Regions from separate parts of the Sphingomonas sp. P3_C6 genome, predicted to be linked through region 2. Evidence: predicted binding sites of a transcription regulator. Region 2 holds the regulator's gene; the other holds the start of a gene.
The links. The regulator LexA, encoded in region 2, represses DNA repair genes until DNA is damaged. The targets are predictions, from matches to a motif close to GTTCCNCNCTTGTTCT.

Region 1 (5,718 bases), on a different contig from region 2:
GCCACGGTCTCTGCCGACGGCCCGATCGCCGCCTCATCGCTCTCGCCTTCGGCCGCGTCCGTCTCAATCACCACCAGCGCGGCGCCGATTGACACCTGGTCGCCGACCTCGCCGGCCAGTTCGACCACAATGCCGGCAACCGGCGATTCCATCTCGACCGTCGCCTTGTCGGTCATCATGTCGGCGAGACCCTGATCCTCCTCGACACGGTCGCCAACGGCCACGTGCCACGCGACGATCTCCGCCTCGGAGATGCCTTCCCCGATGTCGGGAAGCTTGAACGTGAAACGTGCCATGTCAGTCCTTCATCACTTTCTTCAGCGCTTCGCCGATCCGGACAGGCCCCGGGAAATAGGCCCATTCCAGGCTGTGCGGATAGGGCGTGTCGAAGCCGGTCACGCGCTCGATCGGCGCCTCGAGATGGTAGAAGCAGCGTTCCTGGACGAGCGCCGACAGTTCGGCGCCGAAGCCGCTGGTACGGGTCGCCTCGTGCACGATCATGCAGCGGCCGGTCTTCTTCACCGATGCCTCGATCGCCTCGATATCGAGCGGCACCAGCGTGCGCAGGTCGATCACCTCGGCATCGACGCCGGCCTCCTCGACCACCGCCAGGCAGACATGCACCATCGTGCCATAGGCCAGGATGGTCAGCGCCTCGCCAGCCCTGACCGTCTTCGCCTTGCCCAGCTCGATCTTGTAATAGCCGGTCGGCACCTCGCCTGCGGCGTGCTGCGACCAGTTCTTGGTCGGGCGATCCCAATGGCCGTCGAACGGGCCATTGTAGATGCGCTTGGGTTCGAAGAAGATCGTCGGATCATTGTCCTCGATCGCGGCGATCAACAGGCCCTTGGCGTCATAGGGCGTGGACGGGATCACCGTCTTCACGCCCGAGACATGGGTGAAGATACCCTCGGGCGACTGGCTGTGCGTCTGGCCGCCGAAGATGCCGCCACCGAAGGGAGAGCGTACCGTGATCGGCGAGGTGAACTCGCCAGCCGAGCGGTAACGCAGCCGCGCCGCTTCCGACACGAGCTGGTCCAGCGCAGGATAGATGTAATCGGCGAACTGGATTTCCGGCACGGGACGCAGGCCATAAGCGCCCATGCCGACCGCGACGCCGATGATGCCGCATTCGGTGATCGGCGTGTCGAACACCCGCTGCTTGCCATATTTCGCCTGCAAGCCCGCGGTCGCGCGGAACACACCGCCGAAATAGCCGACATCTTCGCCCATCACGATCACGTCGGGATCGCGGGCCATCATCACGTCCATGGCGCTGTTGATCGCCTGGATCATGTTCATGCGGGCGGTGCCGTCTTCACCAGCCTCGGGCGCGATGATGTCGGTGGGATCGGTAATGTCGCTCATGACTTGCGTGCCCATGGCCGGCCCGAGGCGGTTTCTTCCGCGAGCATCTGTGCCTGTTGTTCCCTCAGATGCCAGGGCATCTCCTCGAACACGCCGTCGAACAGCGTATCCAGCGGCTGGTGGAGACCGTGACCGAGGATGCCGTTCTGCTCGGCTTCCTTCTGCGCGCGCTTCACTTCCTCGGCGAGCTCGAGATCCTGTGCCGCATGGCGATCCTCGTCCCATTCGCCGATATGGATCAGATGATCCTTCAGCCGCTTGATCGGATCGCCGAGCGGCCAGGCGGTCGGCTCGCCGGCCGAACGATACTGGCCGGGGTCGTCCGAGGTCGAATGGCCTTCGGCGCGATAGGTGAAATGCTCGATCAGGGTAGGTCCCTGATTGGTCCGGGCGCGTTCGGCGGCCCAGGCGGTCGCGGCATAGACGGCGAGCGCATCGTTACCGTCGACGCGGAGACCGGCGATGCCATAGCCGATCGCGCGCGCCGCAAAGGTGGTCGATTCAGCGCCGGCGAATCCGGAGAAGCTCGAGATCGCCCATTGGTTGTTGACGACGTTGAAGATCACCGGCGCGCGGTACACACTGGCGAAGGTGCAGGCCGAATGGAAATCGCCCTCGGCGGTCGAGCCCTCGCCGCACCAGGTGGCGGCAATGCGCGTATCGCCCTTCGCCGCCGAGGCCATCGCCCAGCCGACCGCCTGGGGATATTGCGTGGCGAGGTTGCCGGAAATCGAGAAGAAGCCGGCCTCCTTCACCGAATACATGATCGGCAGCTGCTTGCCCTGAAGACGGTCGCCCTTGTTCGAGTAGATCTGGTTCATCATGTCGACCATCGACCAGCCGCGCGCGATGAGCAGGCCCTGCTGGCGATAGGACGGGAAACACATGTCCTCGTAATCGAGCGCGAAGGCCGCCGAGACGGCGACCGCCTCCTCGCCCAGGCACTTCATGTAGAAGCTGGTCTTGCCCTGGCGCTGGGCGCGGAACATGCGCTCGTCGAACGCGCGGACCAGCGCCATGCTTCGCAGCATGCCGCGAAGCGTATCGGGCGAAAGGCGCGGATTCCACGGGCCGACGGCATTGCCCTCGTCATCGAGCACACGGACAAGCTCATAAGCGAGATCGATGAAGCTTTCTGCCCGGTCGGCGGTGTCGGGCCGGCGGACATCGCCCGCCGCGGGGATCGCAACCTCGGTGAAGTCGACCGTGTCGCCCGGGCGGAACTTGGGTTCCGGCACATAGAGCGACAATGGCTGCAAATTGGCGCGCGGATTGTCGCTTGCCATGCTCTCTCCAATCAATGCGCGTTTCGCGCGTTTGCATGAGGCAACGCACGGATTCGCCGTTCGGAGCCTTGTTATAAAATTTCAAAGCACTTGGCGAGTAGCCCGGCCCCGACGGTCGGCCGATGGCTTAACCCTTCAGTCCCAGGACGTTCACGCGGGAAAAAGCCACCTGCGACCGCCCTTTCGGCTTCCCGTGCAAAAATGCAGGTCGAACCGGCGTTTTGCGGGTTACCGGGCGTCAGTGCCGTCCCGAGCCCTGTCTGCCGGCAGTAGGCGGATCTCGAACAGTTTCGACCAGCGTTTCCCGGTGACGAACAGGCGCTTGCCCGCCGCATCCCAGGCGATGCCATTCAATACGTCATCCCGATCCTGTCCGCCGCTGAGCCGATCGAGGTCGGACAGGTCGATCCAGGCCGTCACGGCGCCGGTCGCCGGATCGATCCGGGCGATCCGGCTGGTCTGCCAGATATTGGCGTAGATCTCTCCGTTCACCCATTCGAGCTCGTTGAGCATCGGCACCGGTTCCCCGTTCGCAGTGACGGTGAGAGCCCGCCGCTCCCGGAAGGTCGCCGGATCGAGGAAATGCAGCACGGGCGTGCCGTCGCTGAGGATCAGGGAGTCGTGGTCATGGGTCAGGCCCCAGCCTTCACCCTTGTAGCTGAACTTCGTGCGCAGCTTCAGCGTGTGCCTGTCCCAGCGATAGCCTGCGCCGTTTTGCCAGGTGACGCCGATGATCTGGTCGCCCCAGTCGACGATTCCCTCGCCGAACACCGTGCCGGGCAGCCGGGCCTGGAGTTCGGCCCGACCGTCCTTGATCCGCACCCGGCGCACTAGCGACTGGCCGCTCAAACCGGAGCTCTCGTACAACGCACCGTCGCGATAGAAGAGGCCTTCGGTGAACATCGTCCGGTCGTGCGGATAGGTCCTGACGATCTCGGCCCGCTGTACCGGCACGCTGTCCTGCGCGGTGATCGGGGAAGCGGCCAGGCATAGGGCGACGAACAGGACGCGATACAGCATCGCAGGGTGTTGCCTGACGACGGGACAAAGCGGAAGAGGGAGATGATCATGGATCGGGCGCGACTCCCCGATTGACTCCCGGCGGCAACCGGAACAAAATGAGAACGAACTCATTCAGCGAGTCGTGTGTTTGTCGTCTGCCGCCGCCCTTTCCGCCTTACGCGAAACCCTGCGCGCGATCGAGAGCGATGGCCTGCGCCGGCGGCCGGTGCTGCCCTTCGGGATCGGCCCGATCGATTCGCGGCTGGCGAACGGCGGCCTGACGCTCGGCGCGCTGCACGAGGTGGCGGCGGCCAGCCCCGGCATGGGCGACGACGCCGCCGCCACCCTGTTCATGACCGGTATCGCCGCCCGCGCCTGGGGGCCGGTGCTGTGGGTGGTCCGCCGGCGGGACCTGTTCGCACCGGGCGTCTACCAGGCAGGCCTCGCGCCGGAGCGTATCCTGTATGCCGAGGCGACCGACGATGCCGAACTGCTTGCGCTGATGGAGGAGGGGCTGCGCCACCGCGGGCTCGGCGCGGTGATCGGCGAGGCGAAGAGCGCCTCCATGACCAATACCCGCCGGCTTCAGCTCGCGGCGGAGGGCGGCAAGACCATCGCCCTGCTGCTCAAGCGCCATGCGCGCGAGGGCGGCAATCCGCTCGCCGTACCGTCGGCCGCGGTGACCCGCTGGCGGATCGCCGCCGCACCCTCGACGCCGCTCCCGGTCGAAGGCGTCGGCTGCCCGCGCTGGCGAGTCGAACTGGTCCGCCAGCGCGGTGGCGAACCTCATCTTTGGACAATGGAGGCATGCGATGAAACGGGTCGCCTCGCTCTACCTGCCCGACTGGCCGATCGATCGGTTGCGGCGGGCGGAACGCACCGCCGCGCCGCCTGAACAGCGCGAGGCAGCACGGCCGGTCATCGATATCAAGACAGCCCCGCGCAACGGCGGCTGGCGCCCCGGCGCGCGTTGGGCACGAGGGGATGAGGGACCGGCGCTGCCACGGTTGAGGAGCGACGATGGCGCCCCTAATTCCTCCCCGGAACGGGGAGGGGGACCATTTGCTCCTTCAGCGAATGGTGGAGGCGGGCCTCCACAAACACTGCGCCCGCTGAAGCCCCCCTCCACCAGCTCCGCTGGTCCCCCTCCCCGTTCCGGGGAGGATCCATTGGTCACCTCCCTCCGCGAGGGCAGCAAGATCCTCGTCGCCGCGACCAGCCAAGCCGCGCATTTGCTCGGCATCCGGGCCGGCATGGCCGTGACCCAGGCACGCGCGCAGGTGCCCGACCTCGATATCCGCCCCGCCGATCCCGCAGGCGACAGAGCCGATCTCGAGCGCCTCGCCATCGCCGCCGCGCGGCGCTGGTCGCCGATCGTCGCGCTGTCGGGCGAGGACGGGCTGTTCGTCGACCTGACCGGCACCGCCCATCTGTTCGGCGGCGAGCGGAAAATGGCGCGGCATATCGTGCGGCTGCTGGCACGCCTCGGCTTCAGGGCCCGGATCGCGGTGGCCGACACGACCGGCGCCGCCTGGGCGCTCGCGCGGCATGGTCCCCAGCCGCGCGACGGCGTGACGATCTGCCCACCCGGCGCTCACGACCGGGCGCTCGCTCCCCTCCCCATCGCCGCGCTGCGCGCCGAGCCCGGCGCGATCGAACTGCTCAAGCGCCTCGGTGTCGAGACGATCGGCGAACTAGCCGCCATGCCCCGCGCGCCGCTCGCGCGCCGGTTCGGCAAGCCGCTGGTGCTGCGCCTCGACCAGGCATGCGGGCGGATCGGCGAGCCGCTCCATCCCGTCATCCCCCCCGAGCATATCGCGGTGATCCAGCGTTTCGCCGAGCCGATCGCGACTGCCGAGGCGATCCAGCACTGGCTGGCGCATCTCATGCCGCGCCTCGTCACCGCGCTGGCGCAAGCCGGCCAGGGCGCACGCTCGATCGAGCTGGTCGCCGACCGGATCGACGGTGTGCCGCAACGGCTGCGCATCGGCCTTGCGCGCCCGAACCGCGACCCGGCGCATCTGCTTCGGCTGATCGTGCGGCGTATCGAGGAGATCGCGCC
Region 2 (13,009 bases):
GATCGAGCTCCGTATCCAGCACGGGGCGATGCTGGCGGTATCGGCCTTGGCGGCACTTCTGCTCGGGCGGGATTCGACCGCAGGCCTGATCGCCGCAGGTGGCGCGATCCTGGCGGCGGGGCTGGTCGAACGGGCGGGCAATGTCCGAATCCGCCGGCGCTGGTGGGCGAGCCCGGCCGCCTATCCGATGGTGATGCTGCCGTTTATCGCCCTGGGACAGCCGCTTGCGGCGCTGGTCGCGGCAGGACTCTACGCTTTTACGACACTTGGCGCCGCCATTGAGGCGTTTCGCGAAAAGCCTTAGGCTCGTCTTAACGACAAATCTCGTAGCAGAGGCGCATGTCGAGCGATGTTGGCGACATGGATGATGGCACCCGATGGGGAGTCGGCCGGCTGCTCGCTTGCGCGGCGGCAGCGGACCTGTGTGCCGACGAGAGGCTGGCGGTCACCATCGACGATTTTTTCCTGCCCGCCGAATCACGGCTCGACGAACGCTCGCGATCGGCGCTGGCGGGAGCGCTTGGCGGCCTCGTCGCCGCCGTCGAGAGCGCGATCAGCCAGCATGCAGCCCGCCTGCTCGCCGCCCGCGACTCACCTTTTCTGGCCGAGGCACTGGCGAGCAGCGGACCAGTGGTCCTGCGCCGGCTTGCCTCGTCCCGGCTGTTGCGGGATGGTGAACTGATGCGCGAACTGGTCGGCCGTGCCCGTCAGGAAGTGCTGACCGAGGCACTGCCTGTCGTCGCGCCGGAAGATCCCGACCGTGCGAGCTTGCTGGCGCGGCTGATCCAGAACCCTGACACCGTGGTCGCCGCCGCCGCCATGGCGTTACTCGCCGCCGAGAATCGCCGCCACGGCGATCCGGACACGGTGGCGAGAACCGACCTTCCGGCCGAACTTCATCATCGCCTGACCTGGTGGACCGCGGCTGCGCTCCGCGAGCATTTCATCGAGATGGCGGACGACAGCCTGCCCGTGTTCGACCGGGCACTGATCGACGCGGCAATGCGCAGCATCGGATCGCATGACGAAGGGGACCGACCCGAGGCGGTGGCGATGCGCCTCGCCGCCGCACTCGACGCGCGTGCCGACGAACTCGCGCCGCTGCTGGTGGAGACGCTGGCGGATCGGCGCCTGTCGCTGTTCGTCGCACTGATCGGCCATGCGCTGGGCCTGGAGTATGCCGACGCACGCGAGATCGTGCTCGAGCCTTCCGGCGATCGCCTGTGGCTTGTCCTGCGCGCGCTCGAGCTCGATCGTGAATCGATCGCCCGGATCGGGCTGGCATTGAGCGAAGCCGACCCGCGCCGGGACCTCGACAGCTTCGCCGAGGCGCTCGACGATATAGCCGCCACCCCGGCTGAAGATGCGCGTGCCGCACTCGCCCCGCTGTTGCTGCATCCGGATTATCGCAGCGCCATGCTTGCCCTGGCCCGAGGTTCACGGGCATGAACGTGACCGATCCGATGCTGCCTCCGGTGCGCGGGCTGGTCGATCGTTCCGGCCGGCTGGTCGAGGCCGACCAGCGGCTGATGGATCTCAACATCCGTGCGGGCGGCGGGATCGGTCAGCCGATCGCGATCCCGCAGATCGCGACACTGACCCGGCTCGCGCAGCGCCTTGGTATCCTCGTCTCGCGCGGCGTGGTCGCGGCTGATGGCGATGACGATGTCGAATTATGGGTGCGTGCCGAGCCGGAAACCCGCGGCGTTCGCCTGATGATCACCGGCTGGCGCAGCCGCTCCGCCTGGCACCCCGAGGCGACGCTGGGCGAACGCGAAGGCGATTTCCTGCGCAGCGCGGGCGACTGGTCATGGGAGACGGATTCGGCGCTGCGTCTCACCTTCCTGTCGATCAGCGCCGGCGCCAGGCATGGCTTCGATTCGGCGGCGATGCTCGGCCAGCCACTGACCCGCCTGTTCTCGCTGGGCGAAGACAATGAAGGATCGTTCCCGATCCTGGGCGGCCTTGCCATGCACCAGCGCTTCGACGGGCAGAGCGCGACGATCAGGGCGACCGGTCATCCGGTTCGCCTGTCAGCGACGCCACGCACCGATGCGGGTGGCGCCTTTGCGGGCTTTGTCGGCGCGGTGCACATGATCGACGAGACGCCAGCCGTCGCCCCGAAACAGCCCCAGGCGAGTCCGGAAAACCTCACCGATGTCTTTGCCGCGCGGCTCGACCAGGCATTGCGCAGCCCGCTTGGCCGGATCATCGCCAATGCCGACAGCATCAACGCCCAGTCGGAAGGGCCGCTGCGCCAGGATTATGCCGACTATGCTGCCGATATCGCGAGCGCCGGACGGCACCTGATGGGCTTGGTCGACGATCTCGTCGACCTCCAGGCGATCGAGCGTGCCGATTTCATCGTTGCAAAGGAGCCGCTCGACCTTGCCGATGTCGCGCGGCGCGCGGCCGGGCTGCTTGGCGTGCGCGCATCGGAGGCGCAGGTGCGGATCGACAAGCCGGCGCCGCTCGACGTGCTGCCCGCGACCGGTGAATTCCGCCGCGCGCTCCAGGTGCTGGTCAATCTGATTGGCAATGCGGTGCGCTATTCGCCGCGCGACGGCATGGTGTGGATCCGCGCCGAACGCGAGAACGGTGTCACCGCGGTGATCGTGGCGGATCAGGGCAAGGGCATCGCGCTCGAGGATCAGGCCCGCATCTTCGAGAAGTTCGAACGTGTCGATCCGCGCGAGCCGGGCGGCAGCGGTCTTGGGCTTTATATCGCGCGCAAGCTTGCGCGCGCGATGGGCGGTGACGTTACGGTCGACAGCGCGCCAGGGCAGGGCGCCCGGTTCGTGTTCACTTTGCCCTATCGGGAATAGTACCGCCGTCTGGCGCCGGCCCGCCGCCGAAACTGTGCGGATAATCCCCGGATCATCGGCCGATTGGATGATTCCCACGCAGTTGATCCACGACGGAACGAACCTGTTCACTGACAAGGTCGGGATTCTCTTCCGCGACAGGATGATGATTGTCCTTCGCGACGACGATCCTGCCGTTGGCCGAGAGGGATGCCAGCTTCGCTTGGGCCGCGGGCCATTCCGCTTCATATTTTTCCGGAATGCCCATTCCGCCCGTTTTGCCGTGCCGGATAACCACCAGCGGCCGGTTTCCGAACAGTCCCGGGACCAGCTTCGGACGGTCGGCCTCTCCAGTCAGCTCCCAACGATCGATCGCGTCACGCGTGTAGCTCGGCATTTGTTTAGACCAGACCGCGTCAAACTGGCCTCGTGTCTTCGGCGGCAGGGCATCGACCCAATCAGGCACCGCCAAGGGGAGCAGGATGCGTATAAAACCCAGATGCCAACCCGCCTGATATAGCGGATCCATCAGGCGCATTGACGTGAACTCGTCCGGACTGCCGCGAAACCACAGATCGGGTTCCGATCCGTCCACCATCACCATTCCTCCGACTGTCCCGGGCGAGCGGATGAAGAGCGCCAGCGCGATCAGGTTGCCACCCGACTCCGGCACCAAGATCAAGGGAGCATCAGCGTGGATTCTGGTTATTATTTGCCGCAGATCGCTGACCTGATCCGGCAGGCTCATCGGCCTGGCAGGCGCGTCGCTCCAGCCGAGGCCCGCGCGATCATAACTGCACGCCCTGGTGAATTTGGATATCCGGTCCTGCGCCGCATACATCGTCACCGACGGTGTGCCATCGCCGGAGATCAGCAGGACCGCAGGCGTCCCTTGCCCGACGCACCACAGATGGAGCCTGTGATCGCCAACCGATACGAGGCGGCCGGGATGAGGAAATAACTGACTGTCGCGGCGTTCCGCCCAGAATTCATAGGCGGACCCGGCAAGGACAACGCAACACAGGGCGATCGCTAAACGCGCTACAGTCTTCATGCTGCCTCTGGAACAAGGGAAACATGAGCGTTTCTCACAGGATCATAGGGCGGCACGATGGCCGATTCTGGCCGGTATCGTGTACGGGCCGAATTCCCTGTTCCGGGCGATTAACAGGGAAAATAACAGGGAATTTTTATTTTGCGTTGAATTCAGGAGGTCTTGCTCCAGAATTATTGTTATAACAACGCTCTATGGTGTACTTCCCTGTTATTCGGAACAGGGAATTGTCGCCCCGTAACAGGGAATTTCTGCTCGAACATGCAATCGGTCGCCGGCGATGAGAAGGAGCAGGACGATGCACCAATGATGCTCCGTACAGCCTTATCCTGCAGTAACCTTGCGGTCATTTGAATCGATCCGCCGAGTAGCGGGATCGATCAGCGGCGTCCGATCCGGATGATGACGATGCCGACGACCGCCAGCAATGCGCCCCAGAGGGCCCAGATGCGCTGGTCGATCATAAAGCTGGACGCCGGCCACTGGATGTAGCCGGTGCCCTGGCCGATCCACAGCAGCCCCATCAGCAGCACCAGGATGCCGAAGATGGTGACTGCCGCGCGCATCAGCGCTTGTCGACCGGCTGGTAATCGCGCTGCGTCGGCCCGGTATAGAGCTGGCGCGGGCGACCGATCTTCTGTGCGGGATCCGAGATCATCTCGTTCCACTGAGCGACCCAGCCGACGGTGCGGGCAAGGGCGAACAGCGCGGTGAACATCGTCGTCGGGAAGCCGATCGCCGACAGGATCACGCCCGAATAGAAATCGACGTTCGGGAACAGCTTCTTTTCGATGAAGTACGGATCGTTGAGCGCCATTTCCTCGAGGTGGAGGGCCACATCGAACACTGGATCGTTGACGCCCAGCGCGCCAAGCACTTCACGTACGGTCTGCTGCATCACGGTCGCGCGCGGATCGTAGTTCTTATAGACGCGGTGGCCGAAGCCCATCAGGCGGAACGGATCGTTCTTGTCCTTGGCGCGCTCGATATAATGCGGGATGCGATCGACGGTGCCGATCTCGCGCAGCATGTTGAGCGCCGCTTCGTTGGCGCCGCCATGCGCCGGGCCCCACAGGCAGGCGATGCCGGCCGCGATGCAGGCGAACGGGTTCGCGCCCGAAGAGCCTGCGAGACGGACGGTCGAGGTCGACGCGTTCTGCTCATGGTCGGCGTGCAGGATGAAGATGCGGTCGAGCGCCTTTTCCACCACCGGGTTCACGACATAAGGCTCGGCGGGGACGCCGAACGTCATGCGCAGGAAGTTGCCGGTGTAGGACAGGCTGTTGTCAGGGTAGAGGAAGGGCTGACCGACCGAATATTTGTACGCCATCGCCGCGATCGTCGGCATCTTCGCGATCAGCCGGTGGCTGGCGATCATGCGCTGGTGCGGGTCGGTGATATCGGCGGAATCGTGGTAGAACGCCGACAGGGCGCCGACGATGCCGCACATGATCGCCATCGGATGCGCGTCGCGACGGAAGCCGCGATAGAAGGTCGCGAGCTGCTCGTGCAGCATGGTGTGGCGGGTGATGGTGTAGGTGAAGTGGTTCAGCTCGTCCTTGGACGGAAGCTCGCCGTTCAGGAGGAGATAGGACACTTCCATGAAGCTCGACTGTTCGGCGAGCTGACCGATCGGATAGCCGCGGTGGAGCAGCACACCCTCGTCACCGTCGATATAGGTCAGCGCGGATTCGCAGCTTGCCGTCGAGGTGAAGCCGGGATCGTAGGTGAACATGCCCGTGTCGGCGTAGAGCTTACGGATGTCGATGACCTGGGGGCCAACGCTGCCGTCCATCACCGCATAGTCATGATTCCCGATATTGATACGCGATGTCGCGGTGTCGGTCATCGATCAGTCCTTTCTCGAACCCTAGGCAGCCATCCGGTCGGCGATGCGGCCCAGGCTCTCCTCGCGCCCGAGCAGCTCGAGCACGTCGAAAATCCCGGGTGACGTTTTGCGCCCGGTAAGTGCAGCCCGCAACGGCTGTGCCACCTGGCCAAGCTTCACACCCGCATCCTCCGCGACCCGGCGGACCGCGTCTTCGAGAGCCTCTGCATCCCAGTTGGCAACCGCGTCAAGAGCGGCATGCAGGCGCCCCAGCAGTGCAGGTGCGTCGCCGGAGACGAGCAATGCTGCATCGCCGTCCATTTCCAGAGGGCGAGTGCGAAAAAGAAAGGCCGCGCCGGACGTAAGCTCGTTGAGATTGGCCGCGCGCGGCTTGAGCGATTCCATGCTGCGCTGAAGCAATTCGGCCTGCGATTCGCTGATTTCTAAACCGAGTCGCGGGGCCACAAGCTCCGCCAGACGGGCATTGTCTGCACCGCGAATATAATGCCCGTTCAGGTTCTCGATCTTCTTCAGATCGAACCTACTTGGTGATTTTCCAACGTCGGCCAGGTCGAACCATTCGGTCGCCTGCTCACGGCTGATGATCTCATCATCCCCGTGGCCCCAGCCGAGACGGAGCAGATAATTGCTCAGCGCCTCGGGCAGGATGCCGAGTTCGTCGCGATAATATTCGACGCCGACAGCGCCGTGGCGCTTCGACATCTTGCCGCCGTCGCTGCCATGGATCATGGGGATATGGGCGTAGACCGGCTCCGGCCAGCCCATTGCCTTGATGATCGGCAACTGCCGGAAGGCATTGTTGAGATGGTCGTCGCCGCGGATGACGTGAGTTACGCCCATGTCGTGATCATCGACCACCACCGCGAGCATATAGGTCGGCGTGCCGTCGGACCGCAGCAGGACGAGATCGTCGATCTCTTCATTCTGCACGGTGACCGAGCCCTGGACCTGGTCGACGATTGTCGTCGCGCCTTCCTTCGGCGCCTTCAGCCGGACGACGAACGGCACGCCCTCGGGCGCCTCGGAAGGGGCGCGATCACGCCAGCGGCCGTCATAGCGCATCGGCTTGCCGGCAGCCTTCTGGCTTTCGCGCAGCGCGGTCAGCTCGTCGGGCGTGGCGTAGCAACGATACGCATTGCCTTGCTCGACCATCTGATAGGCGACCTCGGCATGACGCTTGGCGCGCTCGAACTGGAATACGGTATCACCGTCCCAGTCGAGGGCGAGCCACTTCATCGAGCTGATGATCGCGTCGATCGCCGGCTGGGTCGAGCGGGCCCGATCGGTATCCTCGATGCGCAGCAGGAACTTGCCGCCGTGATGGCGCGCGAACAGCCAGTTGAACAGCGCAGTGCGTGCGCCGCCAATATGCAGATAACCGGTGGGTGACGGCGCGAAGCGAGTCACCACTGCGGACGTGTCGGGCGTGCCGGTATCGGCCGCCGCGGTATCAGACCTTGCGCCCAAACGCGCTTGCTCCCAGACATGAAAATCGATGGCCAGTACAGCCGCCGAGGCCCCTAGCACGCGACCCCGTAGGCTTCAAATGGCGGCCGTTGGACACGTGCGCAAGGTGAAGGCGGCAATAGAGCTCTGGCTCGAGGCCGAACGCGACCAGCTTTTCCTCTGGGTGCCCGTCTCGTTCGGGGCGGGCATCACCGCCTGGTTCGTGCTGCCCGACCCTTCCTGGTGGTCGACGGCGCTGCTTTCTCTTGCGGGCGTGGCGCTGCTCGCGATCGCCATTGGGCGCGGCGGACGGGCAGGGCGTGTGGTGGCCGTAGGGGCGCTGCTCGCCGCCACCGGCCTCGCGCTGATCTGGTGGAGAGCGGCGAGCTCCGACGCGCAGGTACTGGCCCGGCCGGTGATCGCGACCTTCGAGGCACAGGTCGAGCGGGTCGAGCCGTTGCCGTCGCGGGATCTGGTAAGGCTCCGGCTGACGCCGGTCCGCGTCGTTGCCGTGCCCGCGCGACCGGTCCGGAAGGGCGAACGGCGCAGCGGCAAACAGGATGGACGCAAGCGGGAACTGCCGACGCTGCCCAAGCATGTCCGCGTCAATCTGGCCGAGGCGGATGTGCCGGGAGGGCTGTCGCGAGGCGCGACGATCAGGCTTGGGGCCCGGCTGATGCCGCCGCCCCAGCCGGCGGTGCCGGGGGCTTATGACTATGCCCGTGTTGCCTGGTTCGACGGGATCGGCGGCACCGGGCGCGGGTTCGGGCCTGTCACCATCGTCAGACCCGGAGCGTCGGGCGCGAGCGGCCTGCGGGAAAGGCTGTCGAAACATATCCAGGCGAGCGCGCCGGGTGGCGCCGGCGCCATCGCGGCGGCGCTGGCGACGGGGGACCAGGGCGGCATCTCGGAAGAGGATGCCGAGGCGATGCGGCGCTCCGGGCTTGCCCATCTGCTGTCGGTCAGCGGGTTGCATATCACCGCAGTGGTCGGCGCGGTCATGCTGCTGGTATTGCGCCTGCTGGCGCTCAGTCCGTGGCTCGCGCTGCGCTTTCGCCTGCCATTGATCGCCGCCGGAGCGGGAGCCGTGGCGGCGATCGGCTACACCCTGCTGACCGGCGCCGAGGTGCCGACGATCCGATCCTGCGTCGCCGCCCTGCTGGTGCTGGTCGCGATGGCGATGGGGCGGGAGGCGATCACCCTCAGGCTGGTCGCGGCGGGTGCGTTCATCGTGCTACTGCTCTTTCCCGAGGCACTGGCCGGGCCGAGCTTCCAGCTCTCCTTCGCCGCGGTGGCGGCGATCGTCGCGTTGCACGAGCATCCGCGGGTGAAGGCCTGGTTCGCGCCGCGCGAGCAGGCCTGGTGGCAGAAGTTCGGACGGACCTTGCTGTCGCTGCTGCTGACCGGCGTGGTGGTCGAGCTGTCGCTGATGCCGATCGCTTTGTTCCATTTTCACAAGGCCGGCATCTATGGCGCCCTCGCCAACATCGTCGCGATCCCGCTGACCACCTTCGTCACCATGCCGCTCGAAGCGCTGGCGCTGCTGTTCGACCTTGTCGGTATCGGCGCGCCCTTGTGGTGGCTCACGGCGCGCTCACTCGACCTGCTGCTGTGGATCGCCCATGCGACCGCCAGCATACCCGGATCGATCGCGGCACTGCCTGCGATGCCGGGCGGGGCGTTCGGGCTGATGGCATTTGGCGGGCTGTGGATCGCCTTATGGCGGACACGTTGGCGACGGCTCGGTACCGTACCATTCGCGATGGGCGCTGCCTGGGCGCTGACGACGCCGGCGCCTGACCTGCTCGTCACTGGCGATGGGCGGCATGTCGCCATTCGCACGCCGCGGAGTGGGCTCGCGCTGCTGCGCGAACGGGTCGGGGATTACACGTCGGACATGCTTGCCGAGAATAGCGGCGTGGATGGCGAGCCCTTGTTCCTGTCCGATCAGCCCGAGGCTCGCTGCAGCCGCGACCTGTGTCTGGTCGAGCAAAAGGCGGGCGGTCGGACTTGGCGAATCCTCGCAACACGGAGCGCCTATCTAGTGCCGGCGGGCGAGCTGATCGCGGCGTGCGGCACTGCCGATATCGTGGTCAGCGAACGCTGGCTGCCCGACGGATGTCGCCCGCGCTGGCTACGGCTCGACCGCGACATGCTGGCGAAGACCGGCGGGGTCGCGGTGACGCTTCGCACCGGCCATGTCGCCACCGTGCTGCAGCCGGGCGACCATCACCCCTGGCGGGTGACGGCGCCGGTGCCGGTCAGACGTAGCGGCGGAGCAGGCCGGCGAGCTTACCCTGCACGCGCACCTGATGCGGGGAATAGCGCTGCGGATCATAAGCGCGGTTCGCCGGATCGAGGCGGATCATCGCGCCTTCCTTCCGGAAATATTTGAGCGTCGCCTCGCTGTCGTCGATCAGCGCCACGACGATTTCGCCGTCGCGCGCTGTGTCGGCGCGGCGGATAAGGGCATAGTCGCCGTCGAGGATGCCGGCATCGACCATCGAGTCACCCGAGACTTCGAGCGCATAATGTTCGCCGCCGCCGAGCAGTGCGGCTGGCACCGCGAGCATCGACTGGCCCTCGAACGCCTCGATCGGGACGCCGGCCGCGATCCGGCCGTGCAGCGGGATCTCGATCACGTCGTTGGCAGGCTCGGGGATCTTCTTCACATTACCGGTAGGGGCGGGGCCGGCAGGGGCAGCCGCGGCGGCAGCAACGCTCTTGCGCGCGGCGACCTCGGGTCGTTCGGGCATGCGCAGCACTTCGAGCGCACGGGCGCGGTTGGGCAGGCGGCGGATAAACTTGCGTTCCTCCAGCGCGCTGATCAGGCGGTGGACGCCCGATTTGGACTTGAGGTCGAGCGCCTCCTTCATTTCCTCGAACGAGGGCGAAACGCCGCTCGCCTCGAGCCGGTCGTTGATGAAGCAGATCAGCTCGTGCTGCTTGCGGGTAAGCATCCCAATTCCTCCGTCGGAACAGACTGGGAACGTTTATGCAATGTTCCGCCGCTCTGTCAAGCCAAGGGTAGGATTTCCACCGGCTCGCCCGCATCGAGTGCCGGCGCGTTGGGTACGCGGACGATCAGGCAGTCGGCCCGGGCGAGGGTGAGGAGCATCGAGCTGTCCTGCGTGCCGGCGGCGAAGACATGGCCGTCGCGGGTGACGGCGCGCAGATAATCCTGGCGATGATCGTTCGCGGGCAGCGCATCGCCGAGGATCGCCGTGGCTGTCCGGGGAAAGGGATCGAGCGCGCCGGCCATGGTGGCGATCAGCGGGCGAAGGAACAGAAAGGCGGTGACGAAGGCCGAGACCGGATTGCCGGGCAGGCCGAGCACGACCGTGTCGCGCAGCCGGCCGGCCATCATCGGCTTGCCGGGGCGGAGTGCGATCCGCCAGAAATCGATGCTGCCGCCCGCCGCATCGAGCGCCGGGCGGACCAGGTCATGATCGCCGACCGAGGCGCCGCCGGTGGTGACGAGGATGTCGGCGTCCACTGCGGTGAAGGCTGCTGTGATGGTGTCTAGCCGGTCGGGCAGGATGCCGAGATCGATGATGTCGACCGGCAGATCGGCGAGCTGGGCGGCAATCATTGCCCCGTTCGATTCAGGCAGCGCCGCCTCGGTCAGGGCGCTGCCGGGTGCGACGAGTTCGTCCCCGGTCGCGACGATCGCGACACGCAGCCGGCGGCATACTGGGAGGGCGCCATGCCCGCCGGTCGCCGCCACGGCGATGCGCGCCGGGGTGAGACGCTCACCCCTGGCGACGAGCAGATCGCCGGTGGAGAAGTCGAGGCCCTTGCGGCGGACGTTCCGGCCCCGGGCGCGTGGCCCTTCGCCCGACAGCGTCATCCGGTCGCCGTCACGTGCGGCCTCTTCCTGGATCAGCACGGTATCGGCGCCCTCGGGCATCGCCGCGCCGGTGAAGATCCGGACCGTCTCGCCCGCGGCGACAACGCTGGAGAACGGGCTGCCGGCGGCGCTCTCGCCGATCACGGTAAATGGGCCGGGCAGGTCGGCGAAGCGGATCGCATAGCCATCCATCGCCGACAGGTCGCTGACCGGCTGAGTCCGCACGGCCATGATATCGGCCGCTGCCCAGCGACCGGCCGCGCTGCGGATCGGCACCGTCTCGGCCTCTACCGGCACGGCAAGGGCGAACAGGCGTGCCTGGGCTTCGGCGACGGGAATCAGGGGGGAGCGGGGTGGTTGGGTCACCCGCCCTCACTATCCGGCCGGAAGGGTCGGGTCGAGAGACCGGTCGCGCTACCCAAGTCGGGCGGTGATGCTATGCTCCGGCAGAGCTTGGCAAGATGAGGGTGAGAGCATGCGGTTCCTGAGCGGTCTCGGCCTATGGGCATTGTCTTTGCTGGCATTTGTGCCGGCCGGCGCCGAAACCATCGCCTTTACCGGTGCGCGCGTGATCGACGGCACGGGCAAGGCGCCGATCGCAAATGGAGTGGTGGTCGTAACCGACGGCAAGATCGTCGCCGTCGGCACCAGGGCACGCACCCCGGTCCCTGCCGGTGCCACCCGGATCGACGTGACCGGCAAGACGATCATGCCCGGCATCGTCAATGCGCATGGCCATCTGTTCTTCGACGCCAAATCGGCCGTTCCGGCGCGCACCCAGTTGACCGATCAACTTGCGCTCTATGCCCGGTACGGCGTCACCACCGTCTATAGCCTGGGCGATGACGGGGTGGAGACGGTGAAGCTGCGCGACGAGTTGCGCACCGCGCCCTTCGGTCCCGGCATGGCCCGGCTCTATGTCTCCGGCCCGGTGCTGACCGCCAGGACCGCCGAGGAAGGCCGCGCGACCGTGACGGCCAATGCGGCACGGGGCGTCGACATCATCAAGATCCGCCTCGAAGGGCCACCCGACGCGCCGATCCGCACCCCGGCCGTCTATGGCGCGATGATCGACCAGGCGCATCTCGACAAGCTGCGTATCGCCGTCCACATGTTCACCGCCGACGAGACCAAGGGTGTGGTCGATGCCGGCGCCGATATCCTGGCCCACAGCATCCGCGATCGTGATGCAGATCCGGAACTGATCGCCGCGATCAAGGCCAACGGCGTGGGCTATATCCCGACCCTGACCCGCGATCTTTCCGTGTTCGTCTATGAATCGACGCCCGATTTCGTGAGCGATCCCTTCTTCACCAAAGAGGCCGCCTATCGCGAGCCGCTTCAGCCGCTGCTCGACCCGGAGGCGCAGGCGAAAGTGAAGGCGAGCGCCAGCGCGCAGGCGATCAAGCCGGCGCTCGAACAGGCGAAGCGTAACCTGAAGCTGCTGTCCGATGCCGGCGTCCAGATCGCCATGGGCACCGACACGGGGGCGCCGACCGGGCGCTGGCAGGGCTATTTCGAACATCTGGAGATGCAGATGATGGTCGAGGCCGGGATGACCCCGGCAAAGGTGATCTTCGCTGCAACGGGGGGCGCGGCGAAGGTGATGCGGATCGACGATATGGTGGGCACGCTGCGACCGGGCCGTCAGGCCGACCTGCTGGTGCTCGGCGCCAACCCGCTGGCCGATATCCGCAACACGCACAGCCTGGAGCAGGTCTGGATCGCAGGACGCAAGCTGGACTGACATCTCCGATAGCGACTCGGGTTTTCCGTTTTTGTTTTTTCTTCCGCTGTTATGTTGGATTTCAAGGCAGTTTTCCGACGTGTTGCCAAGCGGTTGGGAGTATTTTCCCTGTTATGCGTAACAGAGGAAAAACGGCGCCATAACAGCGGGAATTAATGCCGATCCTGCGATGATTTTCCGCTGTTCGGCGGCGGTGAATCCTCGAACATTTCTGTGACGGTGAGCGACTATCTGGCGTGTCAACGATTTCAAAGAGCGA

Region 1: AC1DT7_RS23735 (ImuA family protein) is a predicted target of LexA. The motif match lies at 3,765-3,780, and genes of this name have one in related genera.

Annotation. Positions count from the first base shown of each region.
Region 1 covers NZ_JBFUHB010000049.1:130-5,847, forward strand. Annotated here, with positions in the region: partial or broken gene AC1DT7_RS23715 (biotin/lipoyl-containing protein) at 1-296, opposite strand, end outside; gene AC1DT7_RS23720 (alpha-ketoacid dehydrogenase subunit beta) at 298-1,302, opposite strand; gene AC1DT7_RS23725 (thiamine pyrophosphate-dependent enzyme) at 1,365-2,654, opposite strand; gene AC1DT7_RS23730 (glutaminyl-peptide cyclotransferase) at 2,883-3,674, opposite strand; gene AC1DT7_RS23735 (ImuA family protein) at 3,805-4,551, shown strand; gene AC1DT7_RS23740 (DUF6504 family protein) at 4,826-5,718, shown strand, end outside.
Region 2 covers NZ_JBFUHB010000018.1:211-13,219, reverse strand. Annotated here, with positions in the region: gene AC1DT7_RS16415 (hypothetical protein) at 1-304, shown strand, start outside; gene AC1DT7_RS16410 (DUF2336 domain-containing protein) at 340-1,449, shown strand; gene AC1DT7_RS16405 (sensor histidine kinase) at 1,446-2,825, shown strand; gene AC1DT7_RS16400 (alpha/beta fold hydrolase) at 2,878-3,858, opposite strand; gene AC1DT7_RS16395 (hypothetical protein) at 4,239-4,424, opposite strand; gene AC1DT7_RS16390 (citrate synthase) at 4,424-5,707, opposite strand; gene gltX (glutamate--tRNA ligase) at 5,729-7,174, opposite strand; partial or broken gene AC1DT7_RS16380 (ComEC/Rec2 family competence protein) at 7,254-9,443, shown strand; gene lexA (transcriptional repressor LexA) at 9,415-10,113, opposite strand; gene AC1DT7_RS16370 (molybdopterin molybdotransferase MoeA) at 10,170-11,369, opposite strand; gene AC1DT7_RS16365 (amidohydrolase family protein) at 11,479-12,750, shown strand; partial or broken gene AC1DT7_RS16360 (IS110 family transposase) at 12,999-13,009, opposite strand, start outside.